3 regions of the Agromyces sp. GL_144 genome follow, and region 3 is predicted to be linked to each of the others. Evidence: predicted binding sites of a transcription regulator. Region 3 holds the regulator's gene; each other region holds the start of a gene.
The links. Region 3 encodes LexA, which represses DNA repair genes until DNA is damaged. Its sites were predicted from a motif close to TCGAACANNTGTTCGA; they were not measured.
Positions count from the first base shown of each region.

Region 1: AC3IPY_RS04050 (HNH endonuclease signature motif containing protein) is a predicted target of LexA. The motif match lies at 1,605-1,620, and genes of this name have one in related genera.
Region 2: uvrA (excinuclease ABC subunit UvrA) is a predicted target of LexA. The motif match lies at 2,022-2,037, and genes of this name have one in related genera.

Region 1 is NZ_CM174399.1:917,550-920,823, reverse strand. It holds gene AC3IPY_RS04050 (HNH endonuclease signature motif containing protein) at 29-1,573, opposite strand; gene AC3IPY_RS04045 (L-rhamnose mutarotase) at 1,821-2,144, opposite strand; gene AC3IPY_RS04040 (SDR family NAD(P)-dependent oxidoreductase) at 2,141-2,926, opposite strand; gene AC3IPY_RS04035 (fumarylacetoacetate hydrolase family protein) at 2,923-3,274, opposite strand, start outside.
Region 2 is NZ_CM174399.1:2,095,629-2,098,902, reverse strand. It holds gene uvrA (excinuclease ABC subunit UvrA) at 1-1,966, opposite strand, end outside; gene uvrB (excinuclease ABC subunit UvrB) at 2,079-3,274, opposite strand, start outside.
Region 3 is NZ_CM174399.1:2,619,135-2,622,408, forward strand. It holds gene AC3IPY_RS11990 (histidinol-phosphate transaminase) at 1-851, opposite strand, end outside; gene AC3IPY_RS11995 (LysM peptidoglycan-binding domain-containing protein) at 914-1,351, opposite strand; gene lexA (transcriptional repressor LexA) at 1,605-2,294, shown strand; gene metE (5-methyltetrahydropteroyltriglutamate--homocysteine S-methyltransferase) at 2,432-3,274, opposite strand, start outside.

The DNA.
Region 1 (3,274 bases), 1.7 Mb from region 3:
TCGAGGGCACAGCCGCGGAACCGAGACCTCAGAACGGTGGAGCGTCGCCGGGTGACGCCTTCGACTGCCGGGGCACCTCGGACGGTGCTGATGGTGGTGGTGCTGATGGTGGTGGTACTGGTGGTGCTGCCGATTCGCCGGTTGGGATGTGGTGTTCGGGGTGTGTGGTGTGGGTGCTTCCGCCGGGTGAGGTCCATTCGAGGACGCCGCCGGCATGGTGTCGTACCGCCCAGGAGGTCTCGTGTTTGAGGTGGTGGTGTGCGGCGCAGAGGTGGGCGAGGTTGTCGAACGCGGTCGTGTTGCCGTACGCCCAGTCTTGGGTGTGATCGATCTCGCAGCGTGCGGCACTCCGGTTGCAGCCCGGGAATCGGCAGGACCGGTCGCGGACCTCGAGCCACCGCTTCAGGTCCGCCGGCGGGCGGTACCGGGTGCGGTCCACGTCGAGCACGGTACCGGTGACGGGGTGGGTCAGGATGCGGGTGAACGAGGGTGCGTGCGCTGCGAGGCCGCGGGCGGTGTCGTCATCGATGGGGCCGTACCCGTCGAGCACGGCCGATGCGACGGGCACATCGGCAACGGTGCGCGCAGCCGGGTCGGCGAGGAGAGTGAGCACCGGGACCGTGACGTGCACGCTCGGACGCACCGACGCGACCGCGCCGGCCAACGCCGCCCCGCACGGCAACGCCCCGTAGAGCAGCAGATCGCGCGCGGTATCGGCACGCACCTGATCGGGTGCGACGTGACCCGAAGCCGTGGAATATGCGACACCGGAAGCTTCGTCACCGGCCAACACGACCCGGGCCGTGCCGTCGAGACGGTCGGCGATCAGCGCGGCATCGGCCGCGGGCAACAGCAGGTGCAACCAGCTCATGCCGTCACGCGCCGGTTCGAGCTCGACCCGACGAGTCGCACGCGCCGCCCGATGCCGGTCGGCGAGGGACTCGGCCAGCAGCTCTTCACGAAGCGCTCGCGCCTTGCGTCGCAACGTCGCCGCCGACACCGTGACGGCCGCCTGCGCGAGACGCTCATCGAGGCGGGACAACACCCCGTGCTCGTCATCGACGCCGGCGGTCTGCTCGATGATGACCCGCGCATGCTGCAGCGACAGATCACCGGCCCGCATCGCCGCCAACGTCGCCGGCAACGACGTCGACAACGTCCACGCCTCATCGACCTGACGTTGCATGCTGCGCTCGGACACCCGCAACGCCGTCGCCAACTCCGCCACGACACTGCGGTGCGCCATCTCACGACGACGCGACCCCGACACCGACGACGCCACGAACACCGCCTCAGCCCGCAAAGCGTGACCCAGCGCGAGGAACATCAGATCCACCCGCATCGACGCCTGCATCGCCTCGACCCGCTGCGCCCCCACCACCGCATCCACCAGGCCCGCGAGCTGATCTTGCGCGAGGGCATACGGCGAACGCACCACCAGGCCAGCCGCCGATTCAGCCGCCGGTTCGGTCGCCGATTCAGCCGCCTCGCCAGCAACCTCGACGCCCTCAACGGACCGCGACGCATGCGCCGAATCACCACCGAGATGGGGTGCTGAACCGTCGCTTCGCATACCTCGATTCTAACGTGTCTCACCTCGAGTTTCGAACAAATGTTCGACTTGCGGAGACGGTGATCTCACCGTTGAAGATCGCCGCGACCGTCGGCCGCTCACGACGGGGCATCCGTTTCGCACTGCACTCGCAAGGCCGGCCGACCAGCCGACCAGACGCCCGAGCTCCCGGCCACTCGACCACCCGGCCACTCGGCCACGCCCCGGAGCGAACGCGGAAGCCCCCGCACCTCGGTCGAAGGACACCTCAGTCGAGGTGGAAGACCTCGGGGATCTCCATCCACCACTCGCCCTCGACGCGCTCGGCGAAGGGGCGCTGCAGCGGCTCGCATACCGACCACCAACGCTGCGTCTCGGTGTCGGCGGCGATCGCCGCCATGTCGGCCTCGAGATCGTCGCCGACGTACTCCATGTACGAGAACAGCACGTCGCCGTGGCGGTAGATCGAGTAGTTGCGCACGTTGCTCGCCGTGAGGCGCGCGAGCACCGCGGGCCAGACCTCGGCGTGCAGGCGCTCGTACTCCTCACGGTTCTCGGGAGGCAGGCCGATGACCGACGCGAGGCGTCTCACGCGCGCGCTCCCGCCGGCCGCGGACGCAGGTGCGAGACGCCGCCGTCGACATCGAGCGCCATGCCGGTCGTCGAGACCGAGCGCGGGTCCGCGAGGTAGGCGATCGCGACCGCGACCTCCTCGGGCGCGACCATCTTGCCCGTGGCCTGTCGGGCGTCGAGCGCCGCACGTTCGGCGACCGGGTCTGCGAAGCCCTGCAGCATCCGGTCGACGAAGGGGGTGTGCACCGTGCCGGGGCACACGCAGTTGACCCGGATGCCCTCGGCGACGTGGTCGGTCGCCATCGCGTAGGTGAGCGCGAGCACGGCGCCCTTCGACGCGGAGTAGAGGGCGCGCTGCGGCAGGCCGTTGAGCGCCGCGATCGACGAGACGTTGACGACGGATGCCGCATCCGAGCGTCGCAGCCACGGCAGCGCCGCGGCGGTGACCCGTGCCATGCCGATGACGTTGACGTCGAGCACGCGCGCCCACTCGGCGTCGTCGTTCTCGGCGACCGTGCCGACCGCGCTGATGCCGGCGTTGTTCACGACGATGTCGATGCCGCCGAGCCGCTCAGCGGCCGCGGCGACGGCCGCGTCGATCGAAGCCCGGTCCGTGACATCCGCCGTGAACCCGATGAGCGGGTCGGGCAGGCCGTCGAGGTTGCGATCGAGCACTGCGACGGTCGCGCCGCCCGCGACGAGCTCCTTCGCGGTCGCGAGCCCGATGCCCGATGCCCCGCCCGTGACGATCGCGACCAGGCCGTCGAACGGGCCGGCTCCGGAGAGCGCCCCGGCGCTCATGCCTGCACCAGCTTCTGGCTCGCGCGGCCGAGGCCGTCGATCTCGAGCTCGACGGTGTCGCCGGCCCGCAGGTACGGATTGCCCTCGAGTCCGAGCGCGACGCCCGCGGGGGTTCCGGTGTTGATGAGGTCGCCCGGGCGCAGCACCATGAACTGGCTGAGATACCAGATGACGTGCGCGACGGAGAAGAGCATGTCGGCCGTCGTGCCGTTCTGGCGGGTCTCGCCGTTGACCCAGAGCCGCAGGCCGAGCGCCTGCGGGTCGGCCACGTCGGACGCCGGCACCAGCACCGGTCCGAGCGGGTTGAACGTCTCGCAGCTCTTGCCCTTGTCCCACTGGCCGCCGCGC
Region 2 (3,274 bases), 520 kb from region 3:
CGCTGACGCCGGTGACCGCGGTGAACACCCCGAGCGGGAAGTCGACGTCGACGCCGCGGAGGTTGTTGGCTGCGGCGCCGTGCACCGAGATCATGCGTTCGGGGTCGATCGGACGCCGCGTCTCGGGGATCGGGATCTCCTTTCGCCCCGAGAGGTAGTCGCCGGTGAGCGATCGGGTGTTGGCGAGGAGGTCCTCGTAGCTGCCGGAGTGCACGACGGTGCCGCCGTTCACGCCGGCGCCCGGTCCGATGTCGACGATCCAGTCGGCGGTGCGGATGGTGTCTTCGTCGTGCTCGACGACGATCAGCGTGTTGCCGAGATCGCGCAGGGCGACGAGGGTGTCGATGAGCCGGCGGTTGTCGCGCTGGTGGAGGCCGATGCTCGGCTCGTCGAGCACGTAGAGCACGCCGGTGAGCCCGGAGCCGATCTGGGTCGCGAGACGGATGCGCTGCGCCTCGCCGCCCGAGAGGGTGGCCGCGGCCCTCGCGAGGTCGAGATAGCTGAGCCCGACGCGGATGAGGAAGTCGAGCCTGAGCTTGATCTCGCGCAGCACCTGTGCGGCGATGGCCTGTTCGCGATCGGTGAGCTGGAGCCGATCCATGAAGGCGCGGGCGTCGGTGAGGCTCAGGAGGCCCACGTCGGCGATGCTCGCGTCGTGGATGAGCACCGAGAGCACCTCGGGCTTGAGGCGCTTGCCGCCGCAGACCGAGCAGGGCACCTCGCGGAGGTACTCGGACCAGCGCACGCGCTGCGCATCGGTCTCGGCCTGGAGGTACTGCCGCTCGATGTACGGCACGACGCCCTCGAAGCCCGACGTGTAGCTCATCTCGCGGCCGTAACGGTTGCGCCACTTGACCTTGACCTCGAAGTTGTCGCCGCGCAGCACGGCCGCCTGGGCCGAGGCGTCGAGATCTTGCCAGGGTGTGTCGAGCGAGAACCCGAGATCGCGGGCAAGGCCCTTGAGCAGCTTCTCGTAGTAGTTGTAGAGGCTCTTGCCCTGGGAGGTCCAGGGGATGATGACGCCCTCGGCGATGCTGAGCGCCGGGTCGCCGAGCAGCAGGTCTTCGTCGACGGCCATGCGGGTGCCGAGGCCCGAGCACTCGGGGCACGCGCCGAACGGGGCGTTGAACGAGAACGTGCGCGGCTCGATCTCGGTGAGCTGGATCGGGTGCTGGTTCGGGCACGAGAGCTTCTCGGAGAACATCTCCCATGCGTCGTCGCCGGTCTGGTCGACGTAGTTGATCTGCACGAGGCCGTCGGTGAGGCGCAGTGCGGTCTCGAGCGAGTCGGTGAGCCGGCCGAGCACGTCGGGCCCGGCGACGAGCCGGTCGACGACGACGGAGATGTCGTGCTTGACCTGCTTCTTCAGCTTCGGCGGCTCGTCGAGCCGGATGAGCTCGCCGTCGACGACCGCACGAGAGTAGCCGCCTGCTGCGAGCTCTCGGAAGAGGTCGACGAACTCGCCCTTCTTCTGCGACACCACGGGGCTCAGCACCTGGAAACGCGTCGTGGGCTCGAGCTGCATGAGTTGATCGGCGATCTGCTGCACGGTCTGCCGCTGGATGCGCTCACCGCACACCGGGCAGTGCGGCACGCCGATGCGGGCCCAGAGCAGACGCATGTAGTCGTAGATCTCGGTGATCGTGCCGACCGTGGAGCGCGGGTTGCGGTTCGTCGACTTCTGGTCGATCGAGACTGCGGGGCTCAGGCCCTCGATGAAGTCGACGTCTGGGCGATCGACCTGCCCGAGGAACTGGCGGGCGTAGGCCGAGAGGGACTCGACGTAGCGCCGCTGGCCCTCGGCGAAGATCGTGTCGAACGCGAGGGAGGACTTGCCGGAACCGGAGAGCCCCGTGAACACGACCATGGCGTCGCGTGGGATCTCGACGTCGATGTCCCGGAGGTTGTGTACGCGCGCACCGCGGACACTCAGGCGCGAATGGGCATCGAGACGTGAAACTGGCACCCTACGAGTCTAAGGACGACCACCGACACGGATGCCTCGACGGCACGTGCTCTGAGCGAACATACGTTCGATTCGGGGCCGCGCGAGCCATCCGGCCCCGGGCGTCTTCGGTTCAGCCCAGGTGTCCGGCCTTCTCCATCTGCCGCAACTCGCGCTTGAGTTCGGACACCTCGTCGCGGAGCCTGGCCGCGAGCTCGAACTTGAGCTCGCCCGCCGCGATGAGCATCTGATCGTTGAGGTCGCGGATGAGCTCTTCGAGGTCGTTCGCGCCCTCGGCCGCGATGCCCTCGCGCCGGAGGTTCGGCACAGGAGCCTTCTTGCGGGCGTCACGGCCCGCGAGCAGTGCGGCGGTGTCGGCCTCTTCGCGGGCGAGCACATCGGTGATGTCGGCGATGCGCTTGCGCAGCGGTGTCGGATCGATGCCGTTCACGCGGTTGTACTCGAGCTGGCGCTCGCGACGCCGCTCGGTCTCGTCGATGGCGGACTTCATCGAATCGGTCAGCACGTCGGCGTACATGTGCACCTCGCCCGAGACGTTTCGGGCGGCACGGCCGATGGTCTGGATGAGCGAGGTCGACGACCGGAGGAACCCCTCCTTGTCGGCGTCGAGGATCGCCACGAGCGAGACCTCGGGCAGGTCGAGGCCCTCGCGGAGGAGGTTGATGCCGACGAGGACGTCGTAGACCCCGGCCCGGAGTTCGGTCAGCAGTTCGACCCTGCGGAGCGTGTCGACGTCGGAGTGCAGGTAACGCACCCGGACACCGGCTTCGGTGAGGTAGTCGGTGAGCTCTTCGGCCATGCGCTTCGTGAGGGTCGTGACCAGGACGCGCTCGTCGCGCTCGGCCCTGACCCGGATCTCTTCGAGAAGGTCGTCGATCTGACCCTTCGACGGTTTGACGACGATCTGCGGATCGACGAGCCCCGTCGGGCGGATGATCTGCTCGACGACACCGTCGGCGATGCCCATCTCGTATCGGCCGGGCGTGGCCGAGAGGTACACCTTCTGGCCGACGCGGTTCTTGAACTCGTCCCACTTGAGCGGGCGGTTGTCGAGCGCGCTCGGGAGCCGGAACCCGTGCTCGACGAGCGTGCGCTTGCGCGAGGAGTCGCCCTCGTACATCGCCCCGATCTGCGGCACGGTGACATGCGACTCGTCGATGACGACGAGGAAGTCGTCGGCGAAGTAGTCGAGCAGGCAGTGCGGCGCCTCCCCCGGCGCCCGGCCGTCGATGTGCCGCGAGTAGTTCTCGATGCCGGAGCAGAACCCGATCTGCTCCATCATCTCGAGGTCGAACGTGGTGCGCATGC
Region 3 (3,274 bases):
TCGCGCTGGCCGCGGATGTCGTCGACCATCGCGAGCATCTCGTCGCTGTGCGAGAGGGCCGCCAGCGCGGCCGCCTGCGTGAGCGCGGAGAGGTGGTACGGCAGTCGCACGAGGCGGAGCGCATCGACGACCGCCGGGTCGGCGGCGAGGTAGCCGACCCTCGCGCCCGCGAAGGCGAACGCCTTGCTCATCGTGCGCGACACGATGAGCCGAGGGCGGCCCTCGAGCAGGTCGAGGGCGCTCGGCGTGCCCGGATCGGCGAACTCGTGATAGGCCTCGTCGACCACCACGATGCCTCGCGCGGCATCGACGACGGCGGTGATCGTCTCGTGCGGGAGCGGCGTGCCCGTGGGGTTGTTCGGCGAGCAGAGCAGCACGATGTCGGGGTCGTGCTCGCGGATGGCCGCGACCGCGGTTTCGGGGCTCAGCTCGAACTCGGCGTCACGGCCGCCCTCGACCCAGCCGGTGCCGGTGCCCGCGGAGAGCAGCCCGTACATCGAGTACGTCGGCGCGAAGCCGAGCGCCGTGCGCCCCGGACCGCCGAAGGCCTGCAGCACATGCTGCAGCACTTCGTTCGAACCGTTGGCGGCCCAGATCTGGTCGGCGTCGAGGCCGTGACCGAGGTAGCAGGCGAATGCCGCCCGGAGTTCGGAGAATTCGCGGTCGGGATACCGGTTCAGGTGGAGGATGGCGGCCGCGACACGAGCGACGATGTCGTGGGCGACGGCCTCGGGAATCGGATGCGTGTTCTCGTTGACGTTGAGCGCGACGGGGACCGCCTTCTGCGGGGCTCCGTACGGGCTTCGGCCGCGAAGGTCATCGCGGATGGGCAGGTCGTCGAGAGTGGTCACCCGATCAATGCTAGCGAGCAGGCCGCATCGCCCGTCACCGTCGCGACACCGGGCGAAACCGCCTACGGCGCGACCGGCAGCGCGAGTCGCTGGCCGGGCTGGACGGTCGAACTCTCGAGCCCGTTGAGGCGCATGATCTCGTCGATGATCTCTCGCGGATCGCTGGCGGGAGCGATCGACTCGGCGATGCGCCAGAGCGATTCGCCATCGGCGACGGTGAGGTAGGAGAGGCCCACGTTCGACGGCCCATCGACGTCGGCCGCGGCTCCCCCGCTGCCGAGCACGATTGAGATGGCGAACACCGCGACCGGGATCGCGGCGAGCGTGGTCAGCACGACCCGCCCACGCCGGGTGAGGCGGAGCCGGCTGCGTACGGCACCGCTGAGGGCGTACGCATCGAACCCGCCGGAGACGGAGTTGCCGGCGTACGAACCGCCGCCCATCACGGCACCGCCCACTACGGCACTGCCCGAAACAGCTTCGACCATCACTGCGCTCATCTCGCACCTCCTGTAGCGAGTCGCATCCGGCCCTCGGCCGGGAGGACCGGATGCGAAACTCTGTTCCGAATATATCTTCGAACTTCGAACATCGCAAGGATCTCGTTCGAATGGAATTCGACGCCGGATCTCACGACACACTCGAACGGATGTTTGCCGCACCAGTGCGGGGCGGATACAGTTTCGAATGTCCGAGGACATTCGAACAGACACCACCGACATCCGTTCGGTGCATCAACCCAGAGGAGCGACGATGAGCACCGAACTCGACGACCAGCGCGAGTCCGGCCGCAGCCGACGCCGCAAGAGCCTCAGCGCGAAGCAGATCTCGATCCTCGAGGCGATCCAGCGGTCGGTCGCCGACCGCGGCTACCCGCCGAGCATGCGCGAGATCGGCGATGCGGTGGGGTTGTCCTCACTGTCGAGCGTCACCCATCAGCTCAATCAGCTCGAGCTCGCCGGCTACCTCCGGCGCGACCCGAACCGGCCCCGTGCCCTCGAGGTGCTCATCGAGCTCCCCGGTCTCGACACCCGGGCGCCGTCCGTCGGCGACCCGACCCCGGTCGGCGACGCCGCGATGGTCCCGCTCGTCGGCCGCATCGCCGCGGGTGTGCCCATCACGGCCGAGCAGCAGATCGACGAGGTCTTCCCGCTGCCGAGGCAACTCGTCGGCAAGGGCGAGCTGTTCATGCTGAAGGTCGTCGGCGACTCCATGATCGATGCGGCGATCTGCGACGGCGACTGGGTCGTCGTGCGCTCGCAGCGCACCGCGGAGAACGGCGAGATCGTCGCGGCCATGCTCGACGGCGAGGCGACCGTCAAGGTGTTCCGGCAGCGCGACGGACACACGTGGCTGCTCCCGCGCAACAGTGCGTTCGAGCCCATCCTCGGCGACGCCGCCGAGGTGCTCGGCAAGATCGTCGCGGTGCTCAGGTCGGTCTGAGCCGGGAGCTCTGAGCCGGTCGGTCTGAGCCGGTCGGTCCCGAGTGGGCCGGCCCGAGCCGATCACGCGGCCACTCCGAAACCGCGAACGGCGGGCGACACCCGATGCGTCGCCCGCCGTTCTTCGGGGTGAAGGTGCTAGACCGCGGCCGGCTCCCGACCGGCGAGTGCACGCACCTCGTTCGTCGCGGCGACGAGGTTCTCGAGCGAGGCCACGGTCTCGTCGTACCCACGCGTCTTCAGGCCGCAGTCGGGGTTGACCCAGAGCCGAGTCGCCGGGATCTCGCCGACCGCGCGCTCGAGCAGCGCGGTGACCTCCTCGACGCTCGGCACGCGCGGCGAGTGGATGTCGTAGACGCCCGGCCCGATGCCGTGGTCGAACCCGCTCGTCGCGAGGTCGTCGACGACCTCCATGCGGCTGCGGGCGGCTTCGATCGAGGTGACATCCGCGTCGAGGTTCTTGATCGCGTCGATCACGACGCCGAACTCCGAGTAGCAGAGGTGCGTGTGCACCTGAGTCGCGGATGCCGCTCCCGCCGTCGCGAGGCGGAACGAGCCGACCGACCAGTCGAGGTACGCCGGCTGGTCGGCGCGCTTCAGCGGCAGGAGCTCGCGCAGCGCGGGCTCGTCGACCTGGATGATGCGGATGCCGGCCGACTCGAGGTCGGTGATCTCGTCCCTCAGGGCGAGCGCGACCTGGCGCGCCGTGTCGCCGAGCGGCTGGTCGTCGCGCACGAACGACCAGGCGAGGATCGTCACCGGGCCGGTGAGCATGCCCTTGACGGGCTTCTCGCTGAGCGACTGCGCGTACGCCGACCACTCGACCGTCATCGGCTCGGGCCGCGAGACGTCGCCCCAGAGGATCGACGGACGCGTGCACCGCGAACCGTACGACTGCACCCAGCCGTTCACCGTCACGGCGAAGCCGTCGAGGAGCTCGGCGAAGTACTGCACCATGTCGTTGCGCTCGGGTTCGCCGTG